Regions from separate parts of the Nostoc sp. DedQUE09 genome, predicted to be linked through region 2. Evidence: predicted binding sites of a transcription regulator. Region 2 holds the regulator's gene; the other holds the start of a gene.
What was found. Region 2 encodes NtcA, which controls nitrogen genes in cyanobacteria. Its sites were predicted from a motif close to TNTGTANNNNNNNNTACANA; they were not measured.
Positions count from the first base shown of each region.

Region 1: the regulator NtcA is predicted to act here: its motif matches at 11,778-11,797, upstream of RMY27_RS23145 (Glu/Leu/Phe/Val dehydrogenase).

Region 1 is NZ_JAVRCE010000041.1:52,638-68,192, forward strand. Features, by position in the region: gene RMY27_RS23085 (hypothetical protein) at 1-861, shown strand, start outside; gene RMY27_RS23090 (DUF3592 domain-containing protein) at 1,089-1,667, opposite strand; gene minE (cell division topological specificity factor MinE) at 1,977-2,267, opposite strand; gene minD (septum site-determining protein MinD) at 2,304-3,110, opposite strand; gene minC (septum site-determining protein MinC) at 3,283-4,323, opposite strand; gene RMY27_RS23110 (four-carbon acid sugar kinase family protein) at 4,578-5,900, opposite strand; gene RMY27_RS23115 (hypothetical protein) at 6,060-6,722, opposite strand; partial or broken gene RMY27_RS23120 (DUF29 domain-containing protein) at 6,763-6,888, opposite strand; gene RMY27_RS23125 (hypothetical protein) at 6,860-6,997, opposite strand; gene RMY27_RS23130 (hemerythrin domain-containing protein) at 7,358-7,831, shown strand; gene RMY27_RS23135 (Gfo/Idh/MocA family oxidoreductase) at 7,934-9,055, shown strand; gene RMY27_RS23140 (SH3 domain-containing protein) at 9,304-9,864, opposite strand; gene RMY27_RS23145 (Glu/Leu/Phe/Val dehydrogenase) at 10,403-11,692, opposite strand; gene RMY27_RS23150 (beta-ketoacyl-ACP synthase) at 11,915-13,057, opposite strand; gene RMY27_RS23155 (peptidylprolyl isomerase) at 13,146-13,946, opposite strand; gene RMY27_RS23160 (photosystem I assembly protein Ycf4) at 14,068-14,637, opposite strand.
Region 2 is NZ_JAVRCE010000022.1:58,674-74,228, reverse strand. Features, by position in the region: gene RMY27_RS16070 (GNAT family N-acetyltransferase) at 1-248, opposite strand, end outside; gene RMY27_RS16065 (EndoU domain-containing protein) at 289-1,086, opposite strand; gene RMY27_RS16060 (aldo/keto reductase) at 1,350-2,216, opposite strand; gene RMY27_RS16055 (heavy-metal-associated domain-containing protein) at 2,638-2,838, opposite strand; gene RMY27_RS16050 (DUF3146 family protein) at 3,750-4,013, shown strand; gene RMY27_RS16045 (pre-16S rRNA-processing nuclease YqgF) at 4,060-4,515, opposite strand; gene RMY27_RS16040 (DUF3084 domain-containing protein) at 4,663-6,153, opposite strand; gene ntcA (global nitrogen regulator NtcA) at 6,322-6,993, opposite strand; gene fabI (enoyl-ACP reductase FabI) at 7,373-8,149, shown strand; gene hisB (imidazoleglycerol-phosphate dehydratase HisB) at 8,231-8,872, shown strand; gene RMY27_RS16020 (ABC transporter ATP-binding protein) at 9,128-10,111, shown strand; gene RMY27_RS16015 (polysaccharide biosynthesis/export family protein) at 10,610-12,079, shown strand; gene RMY27_RS16010 (right-handed parallel beta-helix repeat-containing protein) at 13,011-14,396, shown strand; gene RMY27_RS16005 (hypothetical protein) at 14,597-14,791, opposite strand; gene RMY27_RS16000 (GumC family protein) at 14,998-15,555, opposite strand, start outside.

The DNA.
Region 1 (15,555 bases), on a different contig from region 2:
AAGTCTTTGAGAGGACAAGAAAATTATCTCTCTAGAAAAAAGTCTTTTACTGAATCATTGACAGCAACTCAAGTAGCACCAGCTATTAGAGAATCTCAATCAACCACAACGACGGAAATACCTGTTGTGGAAACAGCTAATGAGTCCCAAGCAGAACAAATAGATCCCATCGGCAGCCCTCATCCGATTCCTTGGAAATGGATTACAGCAACTCAAGAAGCTATTGCTGCTAATGGTGGTTCTGGAGTACGTCACTATCGCAGCGTACCCGTGATTTCTCCAGATGGTAAGTATGCTGTTTATAGTCGAGTACAACTGGAAGTAAAACCCCAAATGTACAACAGCCGTGTCACCAGCATGATGTTTGTCCAAGATATGCAGACTAAGAAATTGTGGGTGATGGCTTCAACGACTCCAGTTAGCGATCCTTTATTAAAAATAAAGGCTGTAAAAGGAGAATCGTCTGAAGAAAGTGATCCGAGTGGTAAGATTGGGGTATTAGTTCCAGTTAGTTGGTCAGAAAAAGGCGATCGCTTCTTAGCACGCAAGTTTGAAGGTATCTTTAACACAGGTGATTCTACAGATAGTGCAGTGATTTGGGATCGGCAAAAAAATCACGCTAACACAGTCACTCCTGTTAGTGAGGAAGAACATGAAAAAATTGCCGTATTGTTAGGTTGGAGTAAAAGCCAACCAGAACATGTGTTATTTCGTGCAGGGGAATTGGGCGAGGAAAACTGGCCATTAATGCAAGTTGCTAATGATGGCAAGACTATCACTACAACAGACAACGATCGGCCGATTACTTTTGGTAAAAAGGTGACAGAAATTTGGGCAGGCCCACAAGTTGCCTACCGATAGTTTATTGGCTAGTTACAAGCCTCATCCCCTCATGGATGGGGCAATTAACAGAAAAAATCTTGCAATCTGCCATTAATGGGCGAGTCCTATTTTTCGTCAGTAAGGGACAGTGAGAAACTAGATTACTCCTAAGTCTTTCCAAGCCGTTTTGCAATACTTTTCGGATAAATCCAACAATCTCTCTTTGGTCTGGGTAAAGGTTAAAGGGGAAGGGGTAAAGGTAAATATCAAACCCTTTCCCTTTCCCCTTTCCCCCTTAACCGAAAAGTATTGAGCCGCTTTGTAGCATCTAGCATCACTTTAGCAACCACAAGCAAAACTCCAATCGGTAGTACTAGAGAACCAAATATTTTAATCGCATCTCCCAAGCTAGATTGAGCAGGTGCAGTAGTTCCAATAAAAGTGTTTCGAGGGTTGGTGCGATCGTACCAAACCTTTACGATTTGCCCCCTTTCAAATTGAGCATCTCTGGGACACTTGTGACGCCTTGAATCTTGACAAGGACGGCGTTTTACAACGCAAGGCTCACTTTGTTCTTCATACTGCTGACCTTGAACTGTAAATCGAATTACTGGACAGCTCAGTTTTTTACCCTCTGGCTCAGACTCGCTAAAGGTGAAGGTTTCTCGACGAACTACAGTTGCGGAGGTAGCTTCCCATTGAATGCGTGGCTGGGTTAGAGTTGACCAGGTTGATAATCCAGTAATTGTAACAAGCATCACCCCAAAAAAAGCAGCCAGCCCAATAAAAATAGCAGCAGATACGAGGAGGGTGATACGAAAAAAGATTATTTGAAGCCGTGACATACAAGCCTAACATAGTCTCAATAGTACTTGTATGCAAGTATACCCAAATAAAAAATTGTGTTATTTCAACTCATCTGACGTAGAATCGTTTTTTTGTAAATATTCTTAATTAATTAACCAAAAAGTTGGTATGATTCGTCGCAATTGGCAATAATTTCACTACATCCTAATTAAGTTGGCACAATCAAATCAAACTATATGAAGAAAAATGAACTAAGCTAAAACCCTTATGTTTATTGCTTATTCCAACAACAATTATTTACGCCGACTTACTTAGTTATTAAAACTTAATCCTAAAACTATAAAGACTTATTTATCACCTCTTTCCCATTCAGGTATAGCACCCTTCACTCGGCGGATGGGCAAATTAGCAATCAAAGCTGTGGTTCGTTGGTTGCTTTCTAAGGAGAACTCCAAGCCCTCTGTCTCAATTTCGACATAGCGACAGACTACATCTAGGATTTCTTTCCGCATTTTTTCCAACGTTTGAGGATCTAAGTCAGCGCGATCGTGAGCAATCACCAATTGCAGGCGACGTTTAACTTGAGTTCGACTGCTATCAGGGCCGCGAAAAAAAAGTTTTTCTAGAAGTTCAATCATTACGAATAGGTCTGGCGCGGAGACTGGAAAAGTAAGTTAGACAATCTTTGTCCTGAACAACCTTCGTATCCGGGCGAAGATGCTGTCTTGGGACGAGTCGATCTCCAGAAATTCGACACTTTCCCCTTCTAATCTACGAGCAATGTTCTCAAAGGCTGTGGCAGCTAAAGATGGATTTTCCGCTAACACTAAGGGTTCGCCGCGATTGGTAGATACAATAACACGCTCGTCGTCAGGGATTACCCCGATCAAGGGAATGGCGAGAAGTTCCTGAACATCTTGCACTGACATCATATCATTTGCTTGCACCATTGAGGGTCTGATGCGGTTAATTATTAAATGAACACGCTTGATACCTTGTGCTTCTAGTAAGCCTACTACCCGATCGGCATCGCGAACTGAAGAAATTTCTGGTGTGCTGACAACTAACGCTTCTTTAGCCGGGCCGATCGCATTTTTAAACCCATTTTCAATACCGGCAGGGCTATCAATAATCACGTACTGATATTTTTGTGCTAGTGCATTCACCAATAACTTCATCTGTTCGGGTGTGACTGCATCTTTGGAACGATTTTGGGCTGCCGGCAAGAGTACGAGATTGGGTTGGCGCTTATCTTTTACCAAGGCTTGTTCTAATCGGCACTCTCTGGCTAAAACTTCTACCGCAGTATAAACGATGCGGTTTTCCAGCCCTAAGAGCAAATCCAAATTTCTCAGACCAAAATCCGCATCAACCAAAGCAACTTGACGCCCCATTTTGGCCAAAGCCATACCCAAATTTGCTGAAACTGTGGTTTTACCCACTCCTCCTTTACCGGAGGTAATCACAATAATGCGAGTCATGATAGAAATGCGGTCAATGAGGGTTCAGGAAATATAAAACAGTAAATTGCAGTATAAAGTATGAAGTATCGTATCAAGTATGAAGAAATATCTGTTCTCCCTGATGAGGGCGAGGCATGAATATTTGTCTTATTTCATCCTTACCTATATACTTCATTCTTTAAGTAAATATTTATGGCTCTTGATTGCTTTTGGTAAATTGATTTCTAGAAAAATCAGTAGCCCTAGCGATACGAATTCCTTGGGGCGTAATATGTGCCACCTCTGGAGAAAACTGGATTGGCGGTTTTTCTGGTGCTCTCGCTACAGCATCTGCGATCCGCAGTTGGGTTGGTTCCATTTGCAAGGCCATAATCAGACACTCACGATTGCCTCCAGCCCCAGCATGAGCAATTCCACGCAAACGACCCCAGATAATAATATCTCCATCTGCAATTACAATACCACCTGGATTTAAATCTCCCAAAAGAATTACTGTCCCAGGATGACGAATTTCTACTCCAGAGCGGACTGTCATTTCTAAATAGAGGGCATCTTCTTGGGGGATCGCTGTAGCGGTTGGCTCTGAACTCAGGGAAGTTGCGGGCTGTAATTGTTCTACTGAATACCCAGAAGTTACAGCAGCGATCGCAGTTTGCCGCCGACTCGTCGAGACAGATATCAGTCGCAGTTGGACTTCACTCAAAGCTTCGGCGAGTTCTTGGAGTTGTCTGGTATCCACTAAACGGTCTTGTGCCATTAAATGCACAGGTGTATTAGCTACCCGGAAGCGATCGCCTGCGCTCAGACGTTGCCTGATTTGTTGCCAAATATCAGACCAAGTGAGTTCTGAGGCAGATACTTGAGATTCTGAGGGCAAAATTAATAAAAGTCGTCCCTCCTTACTTTTTAACTGGACTTGACTATTGTCATTTACACGATGCCCTGGTAATGCTAACTCATCGGGATTTAAGTCAGTCAGGATAAAATCCGCTCCGGCATCAGTATTTGACTCTACATCTGGGTCAGCAGGATTTGACTTTACATCTCCAAGAACAGTATTTGATTTTAAATAAAGGAGGACAGATTTTAACTCAGCATCCGGGAGGATAGAATCTGACTCTACATCAGAAACAGTAGGATTTGCCTCTACCTCAGAAAGGATAGAGTTTGATTCTGCATTAGGAAGTGCAGAATTTGACTTTAGATTGGGAATCGCAGAATCAGAAGTCATGCAGTACTAGCCAAAAGACAACAGATTTTCAATTTTGGGTCGCACCTTTGGTGCGCTGACAGCGCAACTTGGATTTTGGATTTGTGTCACTCACATAACGACCGGCTCAGTGACCACAAGGGGTATTGGCGTAGTAGGATATTAGTCCGACATTAACCAAAAGACTCTTTAATCTCAAATCGTTCGACTGAGTGTAGCCGTACCCCGCAGGAGTTGCAAGCTACGCGTAGCGTTCCGCAGGAAAGTCTAAAATCTCAAATTGGCACGGTCAACCTCTGATAAACTGTCCCCAAGGCATCAGCATCGCCGACATTACCTGGAAACAGCACCACAGGCAAATCAGGAAACTGGGGATGATCGGATGACGTTAACACCATTGAACAACCAGCTAAAATTTGACCGAGTAAACGGGCTGAAGTTAAAGCTAGTCCAGTACTCAAGACATCGTTTGAAGTAATGCCACCCTTGCTGATTAAGAATCCTATATCAGATGGTAAACCGCGCACAATATCCATTAATAAACTTGAAACTTTTTCCCCAAACTCCAATCGTGTCTTGACATCTTGAAAATTTAGTTCCTGACGGCTAGTATAAACCACTGGTGTTTTGCCAGCTTCGTGTGCCGCCCGTGTACTTTCTTGGATTTCAGTTAGTAATGTCGCAGATTGATTTGCATCATCAAGTAATCGCCCCACATTCACTTCGATGCCCACAGTTCCTTCTAGTTGCAACAGCGCCTCTAATTGCTGGGTAGTCTTTTTCACATGGGAACCAACAATCACCGCACCTGGTTTGCCTTGGCGCACGTACTGCCCCATGTTTTCGGCGGCAATGGGTTGGGGTGGTAAAGCAGCTAAAGCCGTTAAAATACTTGCTGCACTGCGAAAGAGAAAGCGTTTGCCTTGACTGGCGGCTGCTAATATATCTACTGCAAAGCGGTTGAGATCGGCTTGAGTTTCACCATCGACGACAGCGCACTGATTACCATTAAGTTGTAACAATCGTTCCAAACTACCAGCGCGAATATCGGACAGGAGAAACCTTTCTACAACTTCGGCACTAATTCGTCCTTGAGTCTTTTCTTCGACGTACTTGGGTAAGTAACTGTGATGGTAGCTGAAGACGGAATCACGAGCAAATTCGGTTTCATGGACTGGGGTGGTTACACTGTCAATCATCAAGTAATGCACGCTGTCACGGGTGAAGCGTCCGCCTTCAAAAAATGCTGGTACGAGAAAATGAGCATCAAAGGGGCCAAGTTCTTGTGCGATCGCATCAGTTTCAATGGGATAATGTCCCCGCAAAGTAGAATCAGAACGGCTGACAATTAGAAAATCGTCGATTCCTTCAGCATTCAAAGCGATTTTCAGGTTCTGGCAAACTTCTTTGGTGACAGATGCAGCTGACTCTGGCGTTAGCGATCTAGTATTAGTCAGCACAAAAAAAATCGGCGAATCATCCTGTAACCCACGGCGTAGAGTGTCTACATCCCAGTGCATTAGCAGCAAGCAGCTGTGGACTGTTTGAGAACCTGTAGGGTCATCATCTAGGACGATTATTTTGGGTTTGTTGCTCATTTAAGTCAACGGGGCGATTGTTTTCTGGGAAAGTATTGGGCGACTAGAAGTCGCTACTACATAAGCAAAGTCCACCTCCGTGAACTAATCCAAAATCAAGGGTTTTCTAACCTGCGGAGGCAGGTAAATTCTCGTGTAACCACTTTTACAAACATTCTCTTAGCCTTTTTGCAATTTTCTGATTTCTGCTTGCACATCGATCGCAATTTGCAATGATTGATTTAGCAGTTGAGCATATTCGCCTGCTTGACTACTAACTTGTAAAGCTTGCAGACTGGCTAAATTATTCACAAATAACTCTTGGTTATTAGCAAGCAATTTTTTATTATCTCGCAAAATTCGTTCCGTTTTCAGAGCGCGGACTAAATCTTCTCTAATTAGTTGTAGGGCGGCGGTGACTTTATCTCGGTCATGGATACTGCTTTCTACGTTTCCTGATGCTGCCAATTGGTCATTAATATCGATCGCACTAACCAGGTCATGATATTTATCAACTTCATCTAAAAGTATTGTCAATCCTTCAGGACAGGTTAATTGTCGCCACAGCCACCGCCCCACTAATATCGGCATTGGCACTAAAATTAGTAAAAGAATTCCTAGTCGAATTGAAGAACCAATAGTTGGCAGAATAATAAACGCGTAAACAAAGCCCACAATTATTGGCGTTAGTGCCAGCGTCACCAGCATTTCACTGATAAAAAACCCTAATCGCTTTTTGCTATCTCGCAAAACCGAGGGGCGAAAAACGTCTTCTGGATCGAACCCAGTCAAACGTCTCAGTTCCCCCTTACTAATTTCCAAGCCTATTAAGTCCGGCTGCACGTCTGCATACTCCTATGGAAACCCAAGTTGCGTATTCATTTTAATCGGGTTTACCGTGATGATTGTGGTTATATTCAGGAAACCAGTTTTCATCTAAGATTTGTTCTAAAGAGCCAATGGGTATAGCAGGAAATATGTCAATGGCAAGTTGAGAGCGATCGCTGCTGAAGTAATTCTTCAATCGCTTCCCATTGTCCAGGGCGAAAGTCGGCTGTGGAATTATCAAGCGCTTGACGCAGAAGCAATAATCCCTGTTTTTGAAGGTCGGTTGTCATATATACTAAGTGGCTGTTGTCATTTCTGTTGTAACATCAAAGACAAATAGTACTTAGTTATGTTTAGGACTCACACCACTTATTTGTGAGGCTGTAGCAAATCAAATGTGTGGGAATCTTCAACAGGTGTTCGAGGTTTGGGCTGTAGCCTTGAGTCGCTAATGGTATATACTCAGCATCCATCATGCTGAGGTTATGAATTTCAGCTAAGGTGCAATACCGAAAATATTCCTTAAGTCTAAATTAAAGCTTACTCAAAGAATGAGGTTTTGATTTCCCAAGTCATTGAGAATATACGAGATTCCATTCATTAAACTCCAACTTATCAGCCCAAAAAATCAATTATTACTGAGGGAAAAAATGGCTAAAACTAAAGCAACAGACATTCTTTCATTAATTGAAGCAGAGCATCGGCAAGTTGAGAAGCTTTTTGCAGAAGCAGAAAAAGCTAAAGGTGCAAAGTTGGTTGAGCAATTCAATCAAATCTATATAGAACTGATCTTACATGCAAGAACTGAAGAATTAGTGTTCTACCCAGCTTTGCGAGAATACGAAGAAACTGAACAATATATTGAAGAGGCTGAAGAAGAACATGAAGAAGTTTCAGTTATTTTAGAAGAAATTAAGGGGCTTAAGCCTACTAAACCTGAGTTTAAAGAAAAGATGAGCGAATTGAAGGAAATACTTGAGCATCATGTAGAAGAGGAAGAAAGCGAAATTTTTAATGCTGTGCGCGAATGTATGAGCGATCAAGAGCTAACTGAATTAGGACAGGAGTTTCAAGAGACGAAAGCTAAGTTAGTGTCAAATGTAGAAGCTGCATTAGCAATGTAGTCATGCACTTTTTTTTAAATGCTTGCATAAATAATTAGCCATGTTCTACACGTAATTAGGCATTAAAATTACCTAAATATTACTTCATCAAAGAGGATAAAAATGACTGCTACAAATGATAAAAGCAAAATTCGTTACGCCGTTGTTGGTTTAGGTTGGTTTGCCCAAGAAGCCGCCTTACCTTCCTTTGTCCATACTGAAAACTCGGAATTAGTCGCACTGGTTTCAGATGACCCTACAAAAAACGAAGAACTGAGCAAAAAGTATGGGATTAACCATACTTACTCTTACGATGAGTATGAGGACTGTCTGGCAAGCGGCGAGGTTGATGCAGTTTATATTGCGTTGCCCAATCACTTGCATTGCGACTTCACTGTTCGGGCTGCTAATCAGGCAATTCATGTATTATGTGAAAAGCCAATGGCGGTAACTGAACAAGAGTGTGAGGCAATGATTAAAGCTGCCAATGACAATAATGTGAAGCTGATGATTGCCTACCGCTTACATTTAGAAGAAGCCAATTTACAAGCAGTCGAAATTTTGCGCTCAAAGCAAATTGGTGAACCACGAATTTTCAACTCGGTTTTTACTCAGCAAGTAGAAGAAGGCAATATTCGTTTACGAGATGTCACAGGTGGTGGGACGCTCTATGACATTGGCATTTACTGCATTAATGCTGCACGTTACCTATTTCAAGATGAACCAATTGAAGTATTTGCTGTAGCTGCCAATAACGGAGAACAACGCTTCAGCGAAGTGGAAGAAATGGCTAGCGTCATCTTGCGCTTCCCGAATGAGCGATTGGCAACATTTACCTGTAGCTTTGGAGGGGCAAGTGTTTCGACTTATCAGATTGTAGGTACTCAAGGCGATTTACGAGTACAACCTGCATATCCTTGGCAGGGAGAAATCAAGCATTACCTGACAATTAATGGTGAAACTCAAGAGCATACTTTTGAGGATCGCGATCAACTAGCAGCTGAATTTACCTATTTCTCTGATTGTATTCTGCAAGATAAAGACCCAGAGCCATCTGGGACAGAAGGATTGATTGATGTTTCGATCATTCAAGCGCTTTATCAGTCAATTGAAACTGGTCAACCTGTACAAATCGAAACTAGTAATCGCCATCAACGCCCCACATCGGATCAAAGTATTGAGCATCCTCCTAGTGACGAGAAGCCAGACTTGATTCATGCTGCTGCACCTTCTGGGCAGTCGTAAGGTTCATTGAAGAAGATGTTTAAATGCTCTGCATGGGAATGCTTCATGTATGCTGCTGACTCCATGTCTGACTGGAAACAGCAGTCCCTAATTAGTCATTCCCATGCAGAGCATAGGAACAAAAGAACAATGAGGAAACCTAGCTTTTTTCGACGACTTGTATATACACCGTAGATTCCCTAGTAAATGGTCATTAGTGTTGAGGGGTTAGGTTTGAATAAAAGTTGCACAAGACGTTAATTTATAATCTATGTACAACTACTGAGGACTATTGAAGGAATATATCCATTGACGGGGGATGAAATTGGCACCCAACCATCTTTTCCACGATTTTTAATTGTTACTTGCTGACCACTTTGTAGAACTCCAAGAATAGGACTGTTAATTGAGGGTTCTTGCCTGACACGTAAAACTCCTCCCACAAAAATTTTGCGACAGTTATCTGTTTGAGAAGTTGTTTGTGAGGGAGGTACTGGCTGTCCACATTGCTTGAGATAAGCGGCAGATATATAGCCAGACTGCGGTGATGATATTGCCACCCAGCTACTTGAAGAATTGGTCTTTTCAATAATTACAAGTGAGTAATTACGCAATGTCCCAATAATTGCACCATCTGGACTAGACCGGATATTGAGATTATCACCATTAGTCTCAACTCGGCGGCAGTTATCTGGGGCCTGTACAAGTTGGTATTTACTTGAATTTTGGAGTGATGTAGGAATAGTAGAGCTAGCAGGATATGCTGTCAGCGTCAACGAAAGTGTTGCAGTTATCGCTAAAGGTTTTCGCCAGTCAAGAAACTTTATCATGAGCAAACATCTTAGTCTAAAAATAATAATTAGTAATACCAATTATTTGTGAAACACAAAATCAAGCTTGCTAAGACTTGGGACTTATATCATGTCCGCCAAATTACCCATAATAAAAGAACCCCACCCCCAACCCCTCCCCGCAGGCGGGGAGGGGAGACAAAGCACAGCTTTGGCGGGGTGGGGTTCTTCGGATTTAATAAGCAATCAAGCGGACATGATATTAACCCCTAAGTTCTGGAGCAATCTCACAGGTAAATCGGTATAAGTTGCATTTTTAATAAATGACGTTGGTGAAGAAAGTTTTGTTGCAAAAAAACGCTTGAGTAGTCAAAAGTTTCTGGAAAATTAACAACACCTTTTTTTGAGTTTGCTTGCTATATTTATTAAACTTACTATTGTGATATCGAAGACATTTAGTACTAGTTATATTGTCGCGATCGCTCAAGAAAATAAGGCAGATAAATCAATGGCGGATCAAGTAAAATTACTACCGACAATGATCTATTCTGCCTAATGAACAACTAAGTATAAAAACTTAAGGATAAAGACCTCTGTCAGTCAACGCCTGAGCTACTCTACCTACCCCCAAGGTGTAAGCTGCTAACCTTAAAGAAATTTGCCGTACCTCCGACTGATGAATCACCTTGCGGTACGCTTGTACCATCAAATGTTCCATTTCGCGGTTGACGCGCTCCTCATCCCAAAATACGTAGGAAAGACCCTGTACCCACTCTAAATAACTGACTACTACACCGCCAGCATTGGCCAAAATATCTGGTAACACTGTCACACCCCGCGCCTCTAAGGCCAAGTTAGCCTCAAGAGTAACCGGGCCGTTAGCTGCTTCTGCGACAATTTGCGCCTGCACCTGATTGACATTTTCTTCAGTGATTTGGTTCTCCAAAGCTGCTGGTATTAAGACATCACAGGGTAAGGTTAATAAATCTGCATTGCTAATTGGTACAGATTGCGGGAAACCCACAATACTCTTACGATTTTCAGCAGCGTAGACTTTTAACTTAGGAATATCAAGACCAGCTTCAGAGAATATTCCCCCAGCACCAGTTGAAACAGCGATAATTTTTGCGCCTGCTTCATATAGTAATTCCGCTGCGGCACAGCCGACGTTACCGAAACCCTGAATGGCTACTCGCACTCCTGCCAAAGATTTACCTCGATCTGCTAACGCCTCACGGACAATAATCATCGTGCCACGTCCGGTTGCCATTTCTCGCCCCAGAGAACCACCAATAGAAAGGGGTTTTCCAGTTACAACTCCTGGTACAGCATGACCAACATTTACAGAGTAGGTGTCCATCATCCAAGCCATCTCACGTGCAGAAGTACCCATATCTGGCGCAGGAATATCTACGGAAGGCCCAATATCTTTAATCAACTCGCTGATATAACGGCGGCTGATTCGCTCTAATTCGCCAACACTGTAGCGTTTGGGATCTATAGCAATGCCACCCTTTCCACCACCGTAAGGAATACCTAACAAGGCGCATTTCCAGGTCATCAACATTGCTAGAGCGGATACTTCGCGCAAAGTCACAGCCGGATGGTAACGAATTCCGCCCTTGTATGGGCCTAAGACATCAGAGTGCTGCACTCGGTGTCCAGCGAGAACTTGTATTTCCCCATCATCTAACTTCACGGGGATGGAAACCGTAACAACTTTACGCGGGTGGCTGAGAATTTCTAGCAAACCCTGATTTAAATTTAATTCTTTAGCTGCCGCTTCTAAGTAGCTACAGGCTTGGTCAAATGGGCATATATGCGCTGGAGAAGCAGGTTCTGACAGCAACAGAGATTTTGAAATCATAAGTTTTCTCCTAATCACGGTATCTTTGCGAACCGGATCTCATCTGTACCTAAGCTTATCCTTTTTTTTTTGAAAAAGGAAAGATTTTGTAGTTTTTGTTACAGTTTTATATTTTATATTCTGATATGTAAAAATTATTCAAAAATCACTGTTGTAGGGGCGCACAGCTGCCCCTAAATGAAAATTTATATGTTATTGGTCAGATAGTTAAATCCAAAATTTTTACCTTCCTAAAGCGATCGCGGCATTCTGTCCCCCAAAACCAAAACTCAAACATAATACCTGGCGGATTTTGCTTAGACGTGCTGCTGTAACAATATCTAAATCAAACTCTGGCTGCTGCAATCCTAAACAAGGTGGTAAAATTTGATGTTTTAGCGCCATGAGAGAAAAAGCTACACCTAAAGCCCCAGATGCCCCTAATGTATGACCTGTGCTTCCTTTCGTGGAGCTAACTGCCACGCCTTGGGGAAACAAACGCTGGATTACCATGCTCTCCATTTGGTCATTTAACTGGGTAGCTGTGCCATGAGCATGAATGTAATCGATATCGGCTGGTGTCAGACAACTACGTTCTAGACATTGTTTGATGGCAGCGATCGCACTTTTCCCTTCAGGTTCTGGTGAATTACTATGATATGCGTCGTTAGTTAAGCCAAAACCGAGAATTTCACCATACACTTTTGCTTGACGCTGCTTTGCAAACTCTGCTGATTCCAAGACAAACACAGCTGCGCCTTCGCCCAAGACTAAACCTTCTCGCTGCAAATCAAAGGGATAAGCGCCAGTTTTTGCCAAAGCACCCATCTGCTGAAACCCAGCTAAAGTTAAGGGTGTAATTGGTGCTTCCACTCCACCTGCGATCGCTTGTTGACATTGCCCAGTTTGGATAAGTAAAGCTGCTTGGGCAATAGACCAAATTCCAGTTGCACAAGCTGTCATTGGTGCTAAAACTATCCCAGATGCACCGATTTGTCTTGCAGCTGCGATCGCATTGATATGAGGTAATGTATCTAGCCAATTTCCAAAAGAGGAAACGGGGAAATGATTCGCGTTGTACATTTCCCGCGCCAGCATTTCCCAAGACGCTTGATAAGAACGACTCGATCCAATGACTACAGCACAATCAGTTAAAGGTGCAACTAATCCAGAATCTTGTAAAGCAGAAGCAACAACCATCCGAGTTAACATTGTCAACTCAGATGGTTGTTCAGCAATCAAACCTAGAGGAAGTGGTGTAAGTTCTGGAAATGGTTGATGTAAACGAATTCCAGATTTACCTAAAATTAAATTTCGCCAGCTATCCTCTAAGCTTCCACCCAAGGCGGAAACTAAACCAATACCAGTAACAAAAATTTTGACCAATTTAGGAGTTAGAAGTTAAAAGTGAGGAGTTAAGAGTTAAGAGTTTTTCCCTCGCCCCCTGCTCCCCTGCCCCCCTGCCACCTTCCTCCTACTGTCCTGGTGCTTTCAGATTTTCAGCGCCTTGAGTGACTTTAGCAGAGTCAATGCGATCGCCTTGTTGAATTTTGTTCACGACATCAAAGCCTTGAGTGACATTGCCAAACACGGCGTAGTTCCCATCCAAAAATGCTAGATCCGCTAAAGCAAAGTAAAACTGGGCAGAAGCTGAATCTGGTGATTGCGATCGCGCCATCGCTACTGCACCCTGTTTATGGGGCAATACGACAGCTTGAGCAGTAGCATCAAATGGTTTATTGTAAATCGGAGTATCCGAACCTTTTGGCTTAACTTCTAAAGGTATATAACGAGCATTTCCCGTTTTTGGGTCAATATAGCTACCTGTTCCCAGTCTATCTGCTGGAACTTTTGGGTCTTTGCTTTGGGGATCGCCCCCTTGAACTACAAACGGTTGGGGTTGGCGCACAACTCGATGGAAAGCTAAACCATCGTACACACCCTTTTGCACTAAATCTACGAAGTTGCCAGCTGTGATGGGGGCATTAGTGCCGTCTACTTCGATAGTAATCGGCGAACCTTTAACTGTGATTACCACAGTAGCCTTGCCTTCAAGGCGCGGTAAATCTGCCAGTCCAGGAATACTCTCACTAATAGTTTGAGATACAGATGTTGCTTCAGTAGTTGTCTTGGTGCTTGCCTCGGTTGTAGCCGAGGTAGCAGTCGAGTTTGGAGAAGAGCTATTAGAAGCGACTTGCTGTGTTGAACATCCTCCCAACATCAAGGCACTGATAATCACAAGAGAAAGCAAAAATTGTGAAATTTTTAACCGCATTGCCTGTTACCGATTTAACCAGAGTATCTTATCGTTTTGAGGAGCATTGGGATTAGGGGAGAGGCGACAGGTAATAGGGAATAATCTGTACCCTGTTACCTCTACCCTCTACCCTAATTTCTTAAAGTCCTTCTAGTGATACTCCCAAAAAGCGGGCTAACTTTGCGCCTTCTGTTTCCAACTCTGTTAAAGATACCGGTTGTCCAACCCGTGTTAAGGGTATATCTCGCCGTCCTTTAATGCGTAGATAGAGGGCGCGACGGGGGTTAAGACCTTCTTTTATGTCTATTAATACAGATTGGACATCTTCTATGCGGCTATCAATCTGGATTCGGCGGTTTTTACCAGGAAACCCCCAGCGGAAGATTTTGATTGCGCCAGTTTCCCGATCGAATTCGTTGTAACCGCCTCCAACATCCAATAAAATCACTAACCACAGGTATGTAGCTAATAGCAAGCCAGCGGTACCATATAACCCCATTACTAATCCTTGGGGGACAAATACCAGTTGAGTGGGATCGGAAACTATGAGTAAATTAACTTTTAAATAACTGGATATTCCAGCCAATAAAAAGCCGCTTGCTCCCAAGGTAACGATAGTTGCCCACCAGTAGTTACTGAACCGACGAGAACCGAGAACATTTTGGTGCAGGAGGCGATCGCCTTTGTTAATCGTTGTTGATGTCGTCATTGAACTACCATTGCCTGTGAGATACTCGCTGTGACATACTCGCACACTGAATGCTTTTGCATAGAGTGGTGGGTTCCTGTGCCAATCCAGCTATTGCTTAGGAGGCACGGAGAGCTATGTTTGAAATCCACGGGAACCCTGCCGCAGACTATAAATTTTTCACTTTGTACCTGACAAATTTTACTGTCCCGGATAATGCCGGCTTACTTGTAATAGGGGACAAACCACTTAGGCTATTTGTATTAGTCAAGATATGCCAACTTCCTTTCTCCTTGTCTAACGTTTCACATAGGTTTTCCAGAGGTGTATCAACGACCGTGGCGGCGAAGTGACTATCCGCATTTTACCAAACATCGTTGACAAAAACTCAACTGCGCCCTTCTATGTTCCTGCTACCGATATAATTTTTTAGGGAGTGTTGTACTATTTTTTTACTCAATGGCCGATCAAAATTCTTTCTCCCTGTCCTTCAGCCCCCCTTATTCCCTGCCACCCTCTCCCTGCCTCTTTTTGACCTCTTGAAATGAGTTATCTACCTACCTCCATCTACATTAAATTTTTTTAGATTTCTGAGAAAAGTTGTGTCAAATTGTAAAATTTCTGATATTCATATTATTTATAAGGTTCGTGTTTCATAGCTCATTTCCTTTTGCGTATCAGGCAAAAACCCTGAGTAGTGTGATAAGTTAAGAATCATTAAGTTACCACAAGCTAGATTACTAGCCGATGGTACGTGTAATGTCATAACCCTGAGAAATAATGACTTAACTAGTCAGTAAGCTCTCAGAATCTCAGTTACTTAAAAGCAGTTGAGATTGTCAAAAAAAACGTTAATTCCTCTCGGCAGTCGGTTACATTGGCTTTCCGTAATGCCTTAGAAACGTTGCAATTTTAGTAAAAAAAGAGGATTTTAGTCCG
Region 2 (15,555 bases):
ACACGGATACCACAATTGCCAATCAGACGATTTTCTTCTTTGAGGACAATAGCTAACTGAAACTTAGTCCGAGGTTGCTCTTTTTGCTGTTCGATAAACATCTGGAGAAATTCGCAAACATCTTTCTGTGTGCGTTGTGTCCAGTAACTATAACGCAAGTACAAAGGATTAGATTGATAAGTAAAAACCGCTTGCCAGTCTGCCTCTATAAAATCACGCATTAGCAAGCGGTGTGTTTCTAACATCATGTATTTCTTCTATGCGCTTAGTACAAGCAATCTAATAATTTTAACTTTTACATTTTGCACCTTGAGGAGTAGCATCGGGATAATAGGTAATGATCGCTTTTTCTTTACTTACAAAAACCGTAGTGAAAAACTTTCCCGTTTCTTTGTCACGTACATTATAAATACATGCTTCCTGATTATTACCTTGGAGTTTAAATATTTTGGTGGCATCTAAAAGCATTTCTTCGGCATTACTGAGATATCCATAGCCTTTAATAACATCTATTACTGTGCGATTTTTCTGTTTAATTACTACACCCATTGTATAAATTACATTAGGAATAACTTCCTCTCGTCCTTGATTATTTGGTAAACGTCCGCCTATGCCTTCATTTTGTAACTGTAAATATCTGCCGTAAAAATGCAAGCCACCAATATCTTTGGCGTTATATATTTCGCCACAAAATATATGTTCAAACCCCTGACGTTGGAACCAAATATTTGTTAAATCTTCAAGAAATTGTGCTTTATTCCTACGTCCAGGGCGCAGTTCACCGCCGCTAACTTGCTGAATTTTCTGCAAGACATCTGGGTAATAAGATAACAATTGTTTAAAATTATTAGGACTAACTCTTGTACCAATAGGGCCGCAAAGTTTTAGTACAGCCTTGTCAAAAGGATTGAGCAGCGGTGGAGGTGGCGTGATATCTACCTGTTGCCCTGCGGGAAAGCGAACAGGAACCGGGTTATCAACATTATCAAAAAACGGCAAAAGTTGCGTATTTGATTGAGCCTGAACCTTCACTGAATTTTGCCAGCAAAATGAGGAAACCAGTAGTAAAACAAACAAATTTATCATCTGCTTTGACCTATTGGTTAAAGAATTTGGCTGCATAAATTTTTAGATGAATTACTTATATGGCAATACTAGATCAAGTTTAATTTAAGGGATAGCATACTTTATAAAAAACCCGGTTTTTTTAATAAACCGGGTTGATAAAGTTTTTTAAAAGTCTGTTGGCTTGGAATTTTAAATTATTGATTACCCTGTCTTAAGCTAACTAAACGTGGCAGGTTAATTTTTGGCAACTTTCATTAAATCCACGTTATTTAATGGAATCATTAAGTTGCCCCATCAATTTTTTGCATTTCTTGATCAGATAGTTTCACATTGATAGCTTGTGCTGAGTCTTCAATGCTAAAGACCTTGCTAGCGCCAGGAATTGGCAAAATAACGGGCGATTTGGAACGCAACCACGCCAGAACGATATTGTACACTGATACGCCTTTTTCTTTAGCTAACTGAGCGATCGCAGGAATATCTTGCAAGCCCTGATGGCGGCGCCTACCACCAAAGGGACTCCAAGGTAAAAAAGTCAATCCTTGCTGTTCGCAATATTTCAATACGCCATCATTTTCTGGCTGTCGTTGCCAAGGGCTGTATTGATTCTGCACCGAGACAATATCCACCACATCCTGCGCCCGCTTAATTTGTTCAACGGAAAAGTTAGAAACTCCCACAAATCGAATCAAACCAGCCTCTACTGCTTCTTTAACTGGCGCAAGGGATTCTTCAATGGTGTAATTAGTATCGGGAGAATGGTATTGCCAAACATCGATGGGTTTAGCACCACCCAATGCTTCAAAACTGTCGCGAATTGTTTGGCGCAAATGTTCTGGGTTGCCGTTGCTTGTCCAGTTGCCATCGGGACGCATCAATCCGCCCTTGGTTGCCACAATGACTTGGTTAACATCGCCTTTGTAACTAGTAAGTGCTTTGTGAATTAATCTCTCGTTGTGGTGCTTATCTGACTCATCTTTGCAGTAAGAATCGGCAGTGTCAATAAATGTAATACCCAGATCCAAGGCACGATGAATAACTTGGATTGATTCCGATTCGGGAGGACGATTAGAAATTGACATGGGCATACCACCCAAACCGATCGCACTTACAAAGATACCAGTTTTTCCTAGTTGTTTGGTTTCCATGCTTCTAGCTATAGCTTTCTGCCCCAATTATCTACCAGTTAGTTATTCCTCATAAATCCTCCCTAGTACTTAGAATTGAGGATAAATGAATGTAATTCTTCTTTAAGCTAGGTGTGAGAATACCACATTATTTGACAAGCAACCGTCGTTTCCTCTAACTTCTACCTAATAATGATTACTAATATAAGATTTAGTATTTAATTTTATTCAAGTCATGTTTGATTGCAGTTTTGGTGAATTTAATTCTTGCTCAAGCTTGCCAATATTTAGATTTATTTGCCATCTTATGAGAGGAGAAATAATTGCGATCCAGTAGAGTAATTAATAATATTTACGCCCTGAAAACGGACGTAAATATCATTAATTAATTCTGTTGGCTAACTTATTTTCTCTAAATTTATTAGAAAACTTAAAGATTTAATTAATAGCCCTCTATAGTATAACCAGCAGATTGAACCATCTGTTTAATTGACTCTTCAGAAGCCGCAGCATCTACAGTTACAGTTTTAGTATCAACGTTTACATCTATTTTGGCATCAGACTCCATAGTCAGAATAGATTTAGTAATTTTCTTGGCGCACTCATCACCTTTAATATCTGGAACTTTCAATTGAATTGCCATTACTTACCTCATTACGTAAACTAAAATTTACATTTAAGAAATATAATATCAATTTTAATAGTGAGCGCACATCTTACTTGAGTTAGGGAATTGAGTGTCACAGAAATAGAATAACTAATAGTTATATTTAAATCGTTATTGACAAAATATTTAGGCAGCAAAACCAAAATAAAATACCAAAATATATAAAATTTTTTATGAAAATGTACTTAGTACTACTAAGTTATAAAAAGCCGCTTGTTTAGTTTATTCTGAAGACTCCATCAGACATTAACTCTGTTTTTCTAGGCGTTGCTATTTGACGTAGTTGTTCTTATAGCACTGTCCAATCGTACAAGCGTCTATGCGTAATTCACAAAACCTTTTTATCTCTAGTTTTTAATTTATTGTATGCTTCAGATACTTTTGCCCAACATTTGGAGTACATATAGATTCAAAAAACAGCTATCTTGCGACATAAATATACTGTGGGTTCCCAACAAAGACTTTGAGCGACACAATTATGATAGGAGTGTTGGACACTGCTAATTTGGGTATTGACGATAGAGACTGCTTCACATTGCGAATGGGAACGATTCCTAAAATGTGCCATTAGTTAAAGCGCGATCGCTAGAAGTAACGAAAAAATTAGCATTTTTCGTTTGATTTATTTTCTAATCTCTACAATGAACTGTGACTCTCAAAGACTTGCTAATGCTTTTCTACAAGACGCTACGCGTAGCTTGTTTTCCCGTAGGGGTAAGCTCTCGGTGATTGCGCGACTTCAGGATGCTGAAGTCATTTTGCTCATAAACACAACCTAGTCAACTACAAATACCCACTTTGTCAGTTTGTCTAATTAAGATATGTTTGGTAAATAAAATAAGTAGCCTACATCATCGGCTGTTATTTCACACTTGACATAAAGCATTGTGAGTGCAAAACGTCTGCCAGAAACCATTGCCCATGTCAGAATTACCCGCCAATCCTGGCAACACGGCTTCCTAGAAGGCGAAGTGAATGCGGGTGAGTTTGAGTGGCATTTCCAGTGGCATTTTCGCCGGGGAGAACTTGCCGTCAAGCCTTCCCAAGGCCGCGCCTTAATCAAAGAACCCCTTGGTCGATTTTTGGAGCAACAAGATTATCAGCTAGAGCCTGGAGGAGACTACGCTTTTACGATTCGGGCGGAACTTTAAAAGTTAGGAGTTAGGAGTTAGAGTTAGGAGTTAACGATCTAAGTCCTCACTCCTGACTGCTTAGTGTTGATTCTGTGAGGCGATTTAAGTATCTTTCGATTAAGAGGATGGCAACAATGTCATCTATAGGTCTTGGTGGCTGCCGTAGACCCTGTGGCAATAGCTTTATTAGCCCTTTGGGCGGGAACATTTGCCAATAGCGATCGCGTGCTTCTAAGGTTGTGTAGCGTTCATCCACTAAAATAATACTCAGCGGTTCTGTCAATTCTTGATATAATTTCTGTCTCCACTGTTTGGCTGTAGTTTGGTCGCCCATGACCATCAAAGAGATCGGAAACTTTTGACGCAGTGTCTCAATGGTAGCGATCGCCTCTTTTGCTAACACAACTTCATGATAATACAGTTGCCGATCCAGTCCCATCACCGCTAAACCACACTTATCTCGACCTGGATCAAACCCCAAAATGACTGGTTGCGTTGCTGAAAATTCACGGAAATTCATAATTAATTAAATAAAAATTAGAAATGTACCCTTACAGGGATCTTGCTACGCATAGTATCTGCTAAATAAAAAATTCAGCTACAGCAACTATTTTGACTGCTGTTCAATATGTTTAAATCTTACTAATAACAGTGTGCAAATACTTTTTTAAGTACTAAAAATAATTTTTCCGTTAACTATTGCCACCAATTTTACTCTTAATGGCCCAGCTGTATAAGTGTCCTCTGCTGCGATCGCTTTGATCTCTAAGGGTTGATTATACTGTCTTAATTGGCTGACAAAGCGCAGAAAAGTCCCCTCTACTTGCACATTTTCGACAATTCCGGCATTACGGGCACGAAATTGGGAAGCAGAAATCAGTATTTCTAGCCGCTGCTGTAACTGATAAGATGTCATGGTTTTGGAATCAGCAGTAGTGGTGGCTAGCACCGCGCCTCCCGAAAAAACCAATTGATTCTGGGCTGTATCCGCGAAAAATTCTATCTGCTTTTCTCCTCTGACGTAATTACCAGCAGAGAAAATTCGCACGACGTATTCTTGACCATCGCCAATCTGCTTGCTCAATTGATCGACCCTATCCTGGGTCACGCGTAGCAGCTCTAAATTTGCCGGATTTGCACCAGGCTCGCTTAATTCCAGGTTGGCGTTGCGATTGGCTTCTTGTAAAAGTTGTACCACTGCCTGACGAGCAGCAGCAGGCTGAGTAACACGAATTACAGCAGCGGACAAAACTTGACCACGAACTAAGGCCAGCTTACCCAAACGCAGGTCGCGGTAGGACTGATAATATTTTTCCAGCCTGGCAACTTCCTGTTCTAGTTCCTCCTGTTGTGTTTCCAATTCTTTGAGGCGTGATTCCCGTTTGGCAATCACTTGCTCTCGTGCTGCAACTTCTACATTACGTTTTTGAATTAGTTGATCCAGTTGGGCAATTTTTTGATCGCGCTGTTTTATGGCTTCTTGACGGTTAGCAAGTTCGCGATCGCGTTTTTCAATTGCTGTTTTGGCTTCGTCAATGGCTTTTTTCGCTTCCGCATAGAGTCTTTGACGTTCTGTCTTCAATAGTTCAACTGCCGCCTGTAGTTCCTTTCTCTGGTTATAAACACTTTGTAATTCAGCTATGGCTTTTTGGTATTGAGTTACAACCCGATCTAGCTGACCTTGAGTGCGTTGGAGTTGAGTTTGAGTTTGGGCTTGTTGACTAATGGTGCGGTTCAACTGGGCTTGCGTTTGCCTCTGTTTAGCATTCGCCGCCTGCAAGGATTGATTAATTGCCTGTAAGTCCTGTTGTGCTTTTGCTTGGGCGATTCTTGCTTGATTTAGCTCGCCCTCTACCTGACTTTTCTGAGTTTCTGCGGTTTTTAGCTGTTCCCGTTTCTGTCGCAGGTCTGTTTGAATATCTTCTAACTCAAAGACTCCTTTGCGCAAGCCTTCGTCAGCAGCGAATAAAATCCCTAAAGTTGATGCGGAAATCAAACCACCAGTAAAAATTGTTACTAGTACAGCAGTGTTTTTCGGACGAAGCTTAAAAAGTGAGAGGCGGGCTTTGCCAACTCGTGTGCCGATGCGATCGCCCACGGTGGCAATTACGCCTCCCAGAATCAAAATTGCTGCGATGAGGATGTATCCGGTGGTCATCTTTAGCTACCGAAATCCTTCCAGATACAGCCTACTACTTTTAAGCATTGTCTGGAAAGAAGTGGGAATTGGCAATAGCTGAAATTATTCAATTTTAGATTTACCTCTAGCTATTAGTGTCATTTTTCAAAATAGAACACGCGCCGATTCCCCTTTCTCCAATTGTTTTTATGTGAACTGCCTACTTAAGGTAACAGGTTTATGTACAGTAATCTTCTTTTTGTGGATAGAAATCATCTTTTTCTCACGCAAATCTCCTAGTAGCCTAGTAACGGTAACACGAGTTGAACCAATTGCCTCTGCGATCGCTTGATGAGATAATTTCAAATCAATAGTGATCCCATCTGCACAAGGAACCCCAAAATCCCGGCAAAGAATTAGTAAAAAACTCACTAACCTAGAACCCATATCTCGGTGAGCAAGAGTTTCAATCATCATCTCTGTTTGTAAAATGCGCGAAGACAGACCTCGCAGCATTAACATTGATAATTCTGGATTTTCCTTGAGTGCTTGTTCCACTTGTTCAATTGGTGCTGACAGTAATTCCGCAGGCGTAAATGCAACCGCATGGTAAAACCGATCCGACTTATTTCCTGTCAGCAATGACAATACACCAAAAACACTATTTTCCCGCAGCAACGCTACCGTTATTTCCTCTCCTGCCTCGTACACCCTGGAAAGTTTAACAGCACCTTTCAAAAGAAAATAAACTCGTTCGGCAGGATCGCCAGGAAAAAAGATCGTTTTATTGCGTTCAAACGTTTCCACAACTGGCGGAAACGCCCCGGTCGCCATCTGACGAAAAACATTTGCTAGGGCTTTATCTTGTGTCACGATCATCTCCCTTCCCCTACCCAATGCCGGAAAAACAAAAACTGATTACCTAAGAATACACCCGAAAAATGAATAAAGCACCGTCAACCTTTTTGTACTTTCCTATACTCAAACTAATCTCTTCATAACTCTTTGTTTATAATGATACATAATTGTTGATCCTTTCAGCTACAACTTGTTGATAAGTAGTTCCAATAGCTGTATTCAAAAGGTTTTTTGAAGAACAAATAAAGATATCTTGAGAATATCTTTATAAAAAATCAAGATTTTTGTCACAGCAAACACCCTTATCAATATTCATTTTTGTCAATCCTGTATAAAACAAAGACTAAACGTGCCTCAGATTCTAGTATGCTCCTAATGATCGATCGCATTAACAATTTCTATGCTAAATCTGACTGGAAAAAATGCCCTTGTTACAGGTATTGCCAATAACCGCTCGATCGCCTGGGGGATAGCCCAACAGCTGCACCTCGCCGGAGCAAACCTGGGTATTACCTACCTGCCGGATGAACGCGGCAAGATGGAGAAAAAAGTCGCCGAGTTAGTAGAACCTCTTAAGCCCAGCTTATTTCTACCCTGTAATGTCCAAGATGACGAACAAATTAAATCTACCTTTGCGGCAATCCGCGAACAGTGGGGAAAGCTAGATATCCTCATCCATTGTCTAGCCTTTGCTAGCAAAGACGATTTAAGTGGAGATTTTAGCCAAACCTCTCGTTCTGGGTTCAACACCGCTTTAGAAATTAGTACCTACTCGCTGGTGCAATTAAGTGGTGCAGCGAAACCTTTGATGACAGAGGGAGGTAGTATCGTCACCCTGACATATTTAGGTGGTGTCAGAGCAATCCCCAACTACAATGTTATGGGAATTGCCAAGGCGGGGTTAGAAATGAGTGTGCGTTACCTAGCTGCTGAACTAGGGTCGCAAAATATCCGCGTGAATGCCATCTCCGCAGGCCCTATCCGCACTTTGGCATCTTCAGCAGTGGGTGGAATTTTGGATATGATTCATCATGTAGAAGAGGTAGCTCCCCTACGACGCACCGTCACTCAGCTAGAAGTAGGCAATGCTGCGGCTTTCTTGTGTAGTGATTTGTCCAGCGGCATTACCGGACAAATTCTCTATGTAGATGCAGGATATGAAATTATGGGAATGTGACGCGATAAAGTTAGGAGTTAGGAGTTATGAGTTATGAATTTTTAACTCCTAACTCCTAACTCTTAGCTCTTTCCACTCCCCATGCAAACAACCAATCGCCAAGTTAATTCAAACTACGATCGCTTAACCCAAACTCCTCGGATTGCCACTGTTCACCGCACCACTGGTGAAACTAATGTGCAAGTTACCATCAACCTAGATGGTAGAGGAACTTGCACAGCAGCAACAGGTATTCCGTTTTTGGATCACATGTTGCATCAAATTGCTTCCCACGGGCTGGTTGATATAGATGTCCAAGCCAAGGGAGACTGGGAAATTGACGACCATCACACCAATGAAGATGTAGGCATTACTTTAGGGCAAGCTTTTAACCAAGCATTAGGCGACAGAAAAGGCATTGTTCGCTTTGGTAATTTTCTTGCACCGCTAGATGAAGCCTTAGTTCAAGTAGCGCTAGACTTTTCTGGACGACCTCACCTCAGCTACGGCTTGCAAATTCCTACTCAGCGGGTAGGAACCTATGACACCCAACTGGTGCGAGAATTTTTTGTGGCTTTGGTAAACCATAGCCAGATGACACTGCATATTCGACAACTGGATGGCATTAATTCCCATCACATCATTGAAGCGACATTTAAAGCCTTTGCAAGAGCAACACGGCAGGCAGTGGAAATTGACCCCCGACGTGCTGGCTTAATTCCCAGTTCTAAGGGAGTTCTATGAAAAGAGTCAAATTGGGGATTGATCATTTGTCATTTGTCATTAGTCATTGGGAAAGAGGAGGCAGAAGGCAGAAGTTCTTTAATTTTGAATTTTGAATTTTGAATTTTGAATTGATTTCTCCCCTGCTCCCTTGCTTCTTCTCCAGTCCCCAATCCTCAGTTCCCGATAATTGACACACAGCTTGGTGATGGTTATTATCAGCCTACCGGGTAATTTTTAATTCATACCAAGCTGATAAATAGTGATTTAACCGAGATGAAGTCTGTTGCAGATGACCCTAATTCTCAACTTAATACGACAGACACTCCGCCAGTAGTCCTAACTTCTGAGTTGCGAAAAGTCTATCGCACTGGTTTTTGGCTAAATCAAAAAGTCGTATCTCTCAAAAACTGTTCTTTAACGGTTTACAGAGGCGAAACCTTTGGGTTGCTGGGGCCTAATGGTGCTGGTAAAACCACCCTTTTAAAATTATTGCTGGGAATTATTCATCCCACCTCTGGACGAGGATTATTGTTGGGTAAACCCATAGGCGATCGCAGTGTTAAGCAACATATCGGCTATCTACCAGAAAATCCTTATTTGTATGACTATCTCACTGGCTGGGAATTTTTGCAGCTAGCTGCTGGACTATTCCAAATTCCCCAGAGTGTCCAACGCCAACGCATTCCCCAACTGCTGGAATTAGTGGGTTTATCCCAAGCCGATGCCCGTAAAAAGCTGCTGCGTCGCTATTCCAAAGGAATGCTACAGCGTGTTGGTATGGCACAGGCACTAATTAATGAGCCAGATTTAGTTTTTCTGGATGAACCAATGTCTGGTCTTGATCCGGTGGGACGCTACCAAATGCGAGAAATTATTCTGGCCCTCAAAGCTGCTGGGAAGACGATTTTTTTCAACAGCCATATTCTTAGTGAAGTAGAACAGATTTGCGATCGCATTGCCATCCTCGCTCAAGGTGAACTAATTTGCTCTGGTTCGCTCAATGAACTCTTAGGCGGTAAAAACACATATCACGTCAAAGGTCAAGGTGGCGACTGGGAAATTCTCAAAAAATGGATACCCACCCTCATATTTGAGCCTGATGGTTCCTGGCACGGTACACTACAAGATGATTACTATGATTTTCTTGCCAGTCTTCGTCTCATGGAAGGTAAAATTATCGCCATGAACTTATCACGTCACTCCCTAGAAGAATTTTTTATTCAACAAATCCAAAGAAAAAACAACTTCTTGAATTAGTTTTGTTGCCAAATAGTAAATTGTCGACTGGGTTGAAGAACAAAACCCAAAATTCTGCTTTTTTGAGTTCTCTTCGCCCAACACAACCTAAAAAAATAAAATTTCGACATCTTTTCAAGGTTATTTGTATTTATTTAATGAACTTGTTCCTAATTTCAGTAGTCCCTTACTACTCATCGCAGATTTTAAATGTCATCAAATTAACTTTGACAATAAAAATTTATTAGTGACTACTTGATTGTTGGCTAATAGACAATTTATTGTAGAAACTGGGTTTATTTGCGTAAATCCTATATTTTTTGATATTACTCTATTCAAGCAACATTAACTTTAAGCTAACTTCACTAAAAATTTAACTTCAATAAACAAATTTCCTCCGGAAAATAACACTTTTCTAGGAAAATAAGAGTGTCGGGGAACTTGAATACTTAGGTATAGTCAAAATAAAAATGTTTAGACAGTACTTTATTGATCGTAGTTTCAGAGTCTTAGGTAAATATGCTTAACAAAAGTTTGTCTAAATTCTTAATTCAGCCAGCTGTAGGTATGGCTTTGTTAACTGCTGTCAATGCCGCTGTGTCATCTGCCAGTCTAGCTCAGGGACAACCATTACCCCCAACTACACAACCACCAACCACACAAACACTATTAGATACTAATTATTCATTAGGAGGCGGCGATCTCATCCGTGTAAATGTATTTGAAGTACCTGAATATACAGGTGAATACCAAATTCCCCCAGGTGGAGCAATCAACCTACCTTTAATTGGCAGTGTGTCGGTACTAGGGCTAACAACTGAACAAGCTTCTGACGAAATAGCTAGAAGATATGCTCGCTTCCTCAAACGCCCCTTAATCTCAGTCAATCTGTTATCCCCTCGTCCCATCAATATTTTCGTTGCTGGAGAGGTGACACGTCCTGGAGCTTACACTCTAAACTTGAGCGGAGGCGCCGGGAACAATCCAGGCGTACAATACCCCACTGTATTAGCTGCATTAACAACAGCGCAGGGAGTGACTTTAGCTGCGGATGTGACTCAAGTTCAATTACGGCGTAGAATAGGACGTTCTTCAGAGCAAGCTGTCACCCTCAATTTGAAAGAATTCATTCAAACAGGCAAGTTATCGCAGGATATTACTTTGCGGGATGGAGACACTATAGTTGTGCCAACAGCAACCAACTTCAACGTCGCAGAATCTCGCAATATATTTGCATCCAACTTTGCCGCCAGTCAAACGACACCCCGCACAGTAACAATTATTGGTGAAGTTAACCGTCCTGGTTCGTATCTTGTCACCCCAGCCAACGCAGATGCACAGGGGGGCACAACCACTAACAGTGGTACTACCACTCCTAATGGTTTACCAAATGTGACACGAGTTATTCAACTAGCTGGCGGAATTACAGCACAAGCTGATGTGCGTAATCTCAAGCTACGCCGACCTACAAGAACTGGCTCAGAACAATCTATAGATATTAATCTTTGGCAACTGTTACAGAGTGGTGATGCCAATCAAGACATCATTGTGCAAGACGGAGATACGATTGTTATTCCGACGGCAACTGAAATTATCCCCGCAGAAGCTACTCAATTAGCTACCACTACTTTGTCTCCTACACGGATTCAGGTTGGTGTGGTAGGCGAAGTTAAAAAACCAGGTCTAACAGACGTTCAGCCAAATAGTTCTTTAAATCAAGCTATACTTGCTGCTGGCGGATTTAATGATGCCAGAGCTAGTAGTAGTGCTGTTGATTTGATTCGCCTCAACCCTAATGGTTCTGTCACTAAACGTATAGTAAAAGTGGATTTCTCCGCTGGGATTAATGAGCAAACTAATCCCATACTCCGCAATAATGACGTTGTAGTAGTCAACCGATCTGGTTCAGCTAAGACTGGCGATACCGTCAACACCATAACTGGACCTCTAGGTGTTATTTTTAATCTTTTGAACTTATTTGGACTTTAGTTTAAGAGATAGATGCAAATTGGGGACGTTGGGCAACCCTCTTCGTCCCTAAAATTGCACTATCCTTTAATCAAAAGCAAGTTACACATGGGGGATGCTCCAAAAGGCATCGATTTTTCCAAATTGTGTTTTAGGGACTTGCAAAAAATAAATTATCCCAAATTATTTCTAGATTTCTCGCAGCCCAAGGCTTTGCGCCCCTACTACGGGATATTTTTTTACCTGGAAGTTTCTTATAGCGGCTTCATACTGGTAGGACAAGTCTGCTATAAATAGCTGTGATAGCCGCTCTCTTCTGATTTGCCAATGTTCTAAGCTATCTGACCACTTCTATATATCCGTCATTATAATAATTCTAAGTAATATTACTCATATAGAAATACTGGAAACTTTAAAACTCTTACTGTAGCTTCATAATGTGCATTGATAGGCTTTTGAAATCTTTATTGTAGTACTCGGATTTTTTATGATAATGAGAATATTTTAGAAAGCAGATTCCTTAAATACTAGTCTATAACCTATTTTTAGCCATTTAGTGATTATTATTATCATAAGAATTATTTAAGTAAATTAACTAATTGATGACAGATATACTATTTTAACCACAGATACCGCCTATACACAGTAGAATGATGTCGAATTGGAAATGACGCCATTTGTACGGTTGCTTGGTGTTCATGGCTAGGGTAACTCTGGATACTGATATTTTTGATTCAGTGATTTTATCGGATGTTTGCGATTTTTTGGAACACAAGCTCAAAAGGTGGTTCAGCCATATTTACGCGAAAATGCGCAGGTTTAAACCTATAAAACCGTGTATAAACTTACAAGTGGCAGTGATACGACCGTATCCAATACTGGGTTATTAACTAAGGCTAGAGTTACTAACCGTTAATGATTGAGTTTTTGCAACATACCCTATTTTTTCCCTATGATGATTCATGGTTTCGGTTTTCTCAGTTTGAGCGCATCTCTTGTACTTCCCTGGGCATTAACAGGTCTGGTTCAAGGACAGAAAATAACAGAGTCTTTATTTAAAGATGTTCCTCAGCCATCCACTATTCAGGAAATACCACTACCTAGCCGCAAGCTGATCAGTGGTATTTCAACTGCGACAACATACTATGTTAGTGGTAACGGAAACGACAGAAATAGCGGACTCTCTACTTCATCCGCTTTTAAGACACTTCAAAGGGCAGCAAATCTTACTAGTCCTGGCGACACGGTACTTATTATGAACGGGCAATACAAGAATGGACCCAAAAATGGGGCCGTACTAGCTATTAAACGTTCTGGAACTGCAAATGCATGGATTAAATATAAAGCATATCCTGGGCATTTTCCAAAAATTCAGCACAATACATGGAATGGTATCGTGATTGCAAATGGAGCTTCATATATCGAGATTAACGGGCTGGAGGTTATAGGGAACAATGCTAATATCACCCGTTCTTATGCGTTAAGTCAGAAATATAACAGATCAAATCCGCTTACTAACGGAAATTGCATAAGCATTGAGGGAGGAAACAAAGGCCGTTCTCATCACATAAATATTCTGAACAACAAAGTGCATGATTGTGGAGGAGCAGGTATCTCAGCAATCCAAGCTGATTATGTGAAAGTGGATAATAATACTGTTTTCAATAACTCTTGGTACACAGTTTATGGTTGCAGTGGCATTTCCATGCTTAATAATTGGAGTTCTGACAACAAACAGGGATACAAGATATTTGTAACCAATAACAGGAGCTACAACAATCGAATGTACGTTCCTTGGATTGATGCCGGAAGGATTACAGACGGTAATGGCATTATTGTGGATGTTTCAAAAGGATATAAAGGACGGATTTTAGTTGCGAACAATCTCACCTACAATAATGGCGGTTCAGGTATTCATGCCCATGATAGTCAACGTATCGATATTATCAACAACACGGCATATTTGAATCAGCAAAGTCCAGAAATTAAAAAAAAGGGAAAGGGCGAAATTTATGCAGGTTATTCGTCTGATGTCAAAATTTTCAATAACATTATGTATGCTTCCCCTGGTAATGCTGTGAATAGCAATATGAAAAATGTCAACGTCAGTTATAACTACAACGTTTATCCCCATAATTCGACGATCCATATGAAAGGATCTAATGATATGATTGGAGATCCGCAGTTTGTTAATGCATCAGCTCGTGACTTTAGATTGAAATCAACAAGTCCGGCAATTAATAGTGGTTTAAAGTGGAGTAGTTTAAAAACCGATTTTCAAGGCAATCCTCGTGTGTCCGGTTATGCACCCGATAGAGGAGCATACGAACATCGGTAGTAGTTAAAAGCATGGTATTGGGTTGTATGGTAAAGTTCTTATTTTATACAGGTTTTTTGTCTACAACCCAATTGTAAAGTGGAGAGGAAGAGCCACAAGGGAAAACAATACCCCATAGACTGACCGCAGAAACAAGCAGAATACAGATGCGGGAACTATGTGCGGCTACTGGAGAAATAGACCTGAAATATTTGGATGAATCAGGGTTTTGTGCATGGAGTTGCTTTCGAGGCGAGCAAAAACTCTAATAAATTCAATGAAACTGGAGTGGCAACACCTGAAGAAATCGGACTACCATCCAGAAAATTACAGCAGTTAGCGGTTTCATACACTACATCTAGAGACGTTACATGCAAAGTCTCTACAGGCTTTCGGGTTTTGTCTATGTACTTCATTTACCTGATATCTGCTGTATCTACATATCCTAATATAGCTTTTCCTATATTGGTAAAGATATACTTTATGCTATCTAAGATCGCTATATAATTAGAAGTCCGGTTAATTACTTATTATTTAAAACTTGTTGCGTCTTAGCGTCAGTCTTTATTAATAAATATTTATCCGGACTTGATGTAACTCCTAAAATAATTTTTTAGAAGCTTTATTTCTTCGCCAGTCCCTTAAACTCTTTTGTCAATTCTCTTGGTTTAAAATATTCGTGAGAATGATACCGATAACTACTAGATTCATTTTTATCAATGACTCCATTGACTACTAAACCTAGAACGTTGTAATTGGATCTCTCTAATACCTCTTGAGCAGCATTAGCACTGTTGGAATCAATTACTCCGGGTCGGGCTACTAACAAAATACCATCAGTCATTTGGCTTAAAGTCAAAGCATCGGCTGCCAAAAGCAGTGGAGGGGCATCAATAATTACAAAGTCATATTTGTACTGAGATGAGAAACTCTCAATGAGTGATGCCATCCGTTTTGAGTCAAGCAAAGCAAGTGGGTTGGGAGGCCTAACTCCAGCAGTTAAAACATCAAGGTTGTCCATTACCTTAGATACGGCAATGTCAAATTCAGCCTGGCCTACAAGAACTTCACTCAAACCAACTTCATTGGTTAGTTGCCAGAGATGATGCTGAGAAGGAATTCGCATATCTGCATCGATTAGTAAAACTTTACGTCCTAGTTGGGCGATCGCTGCTGCCAA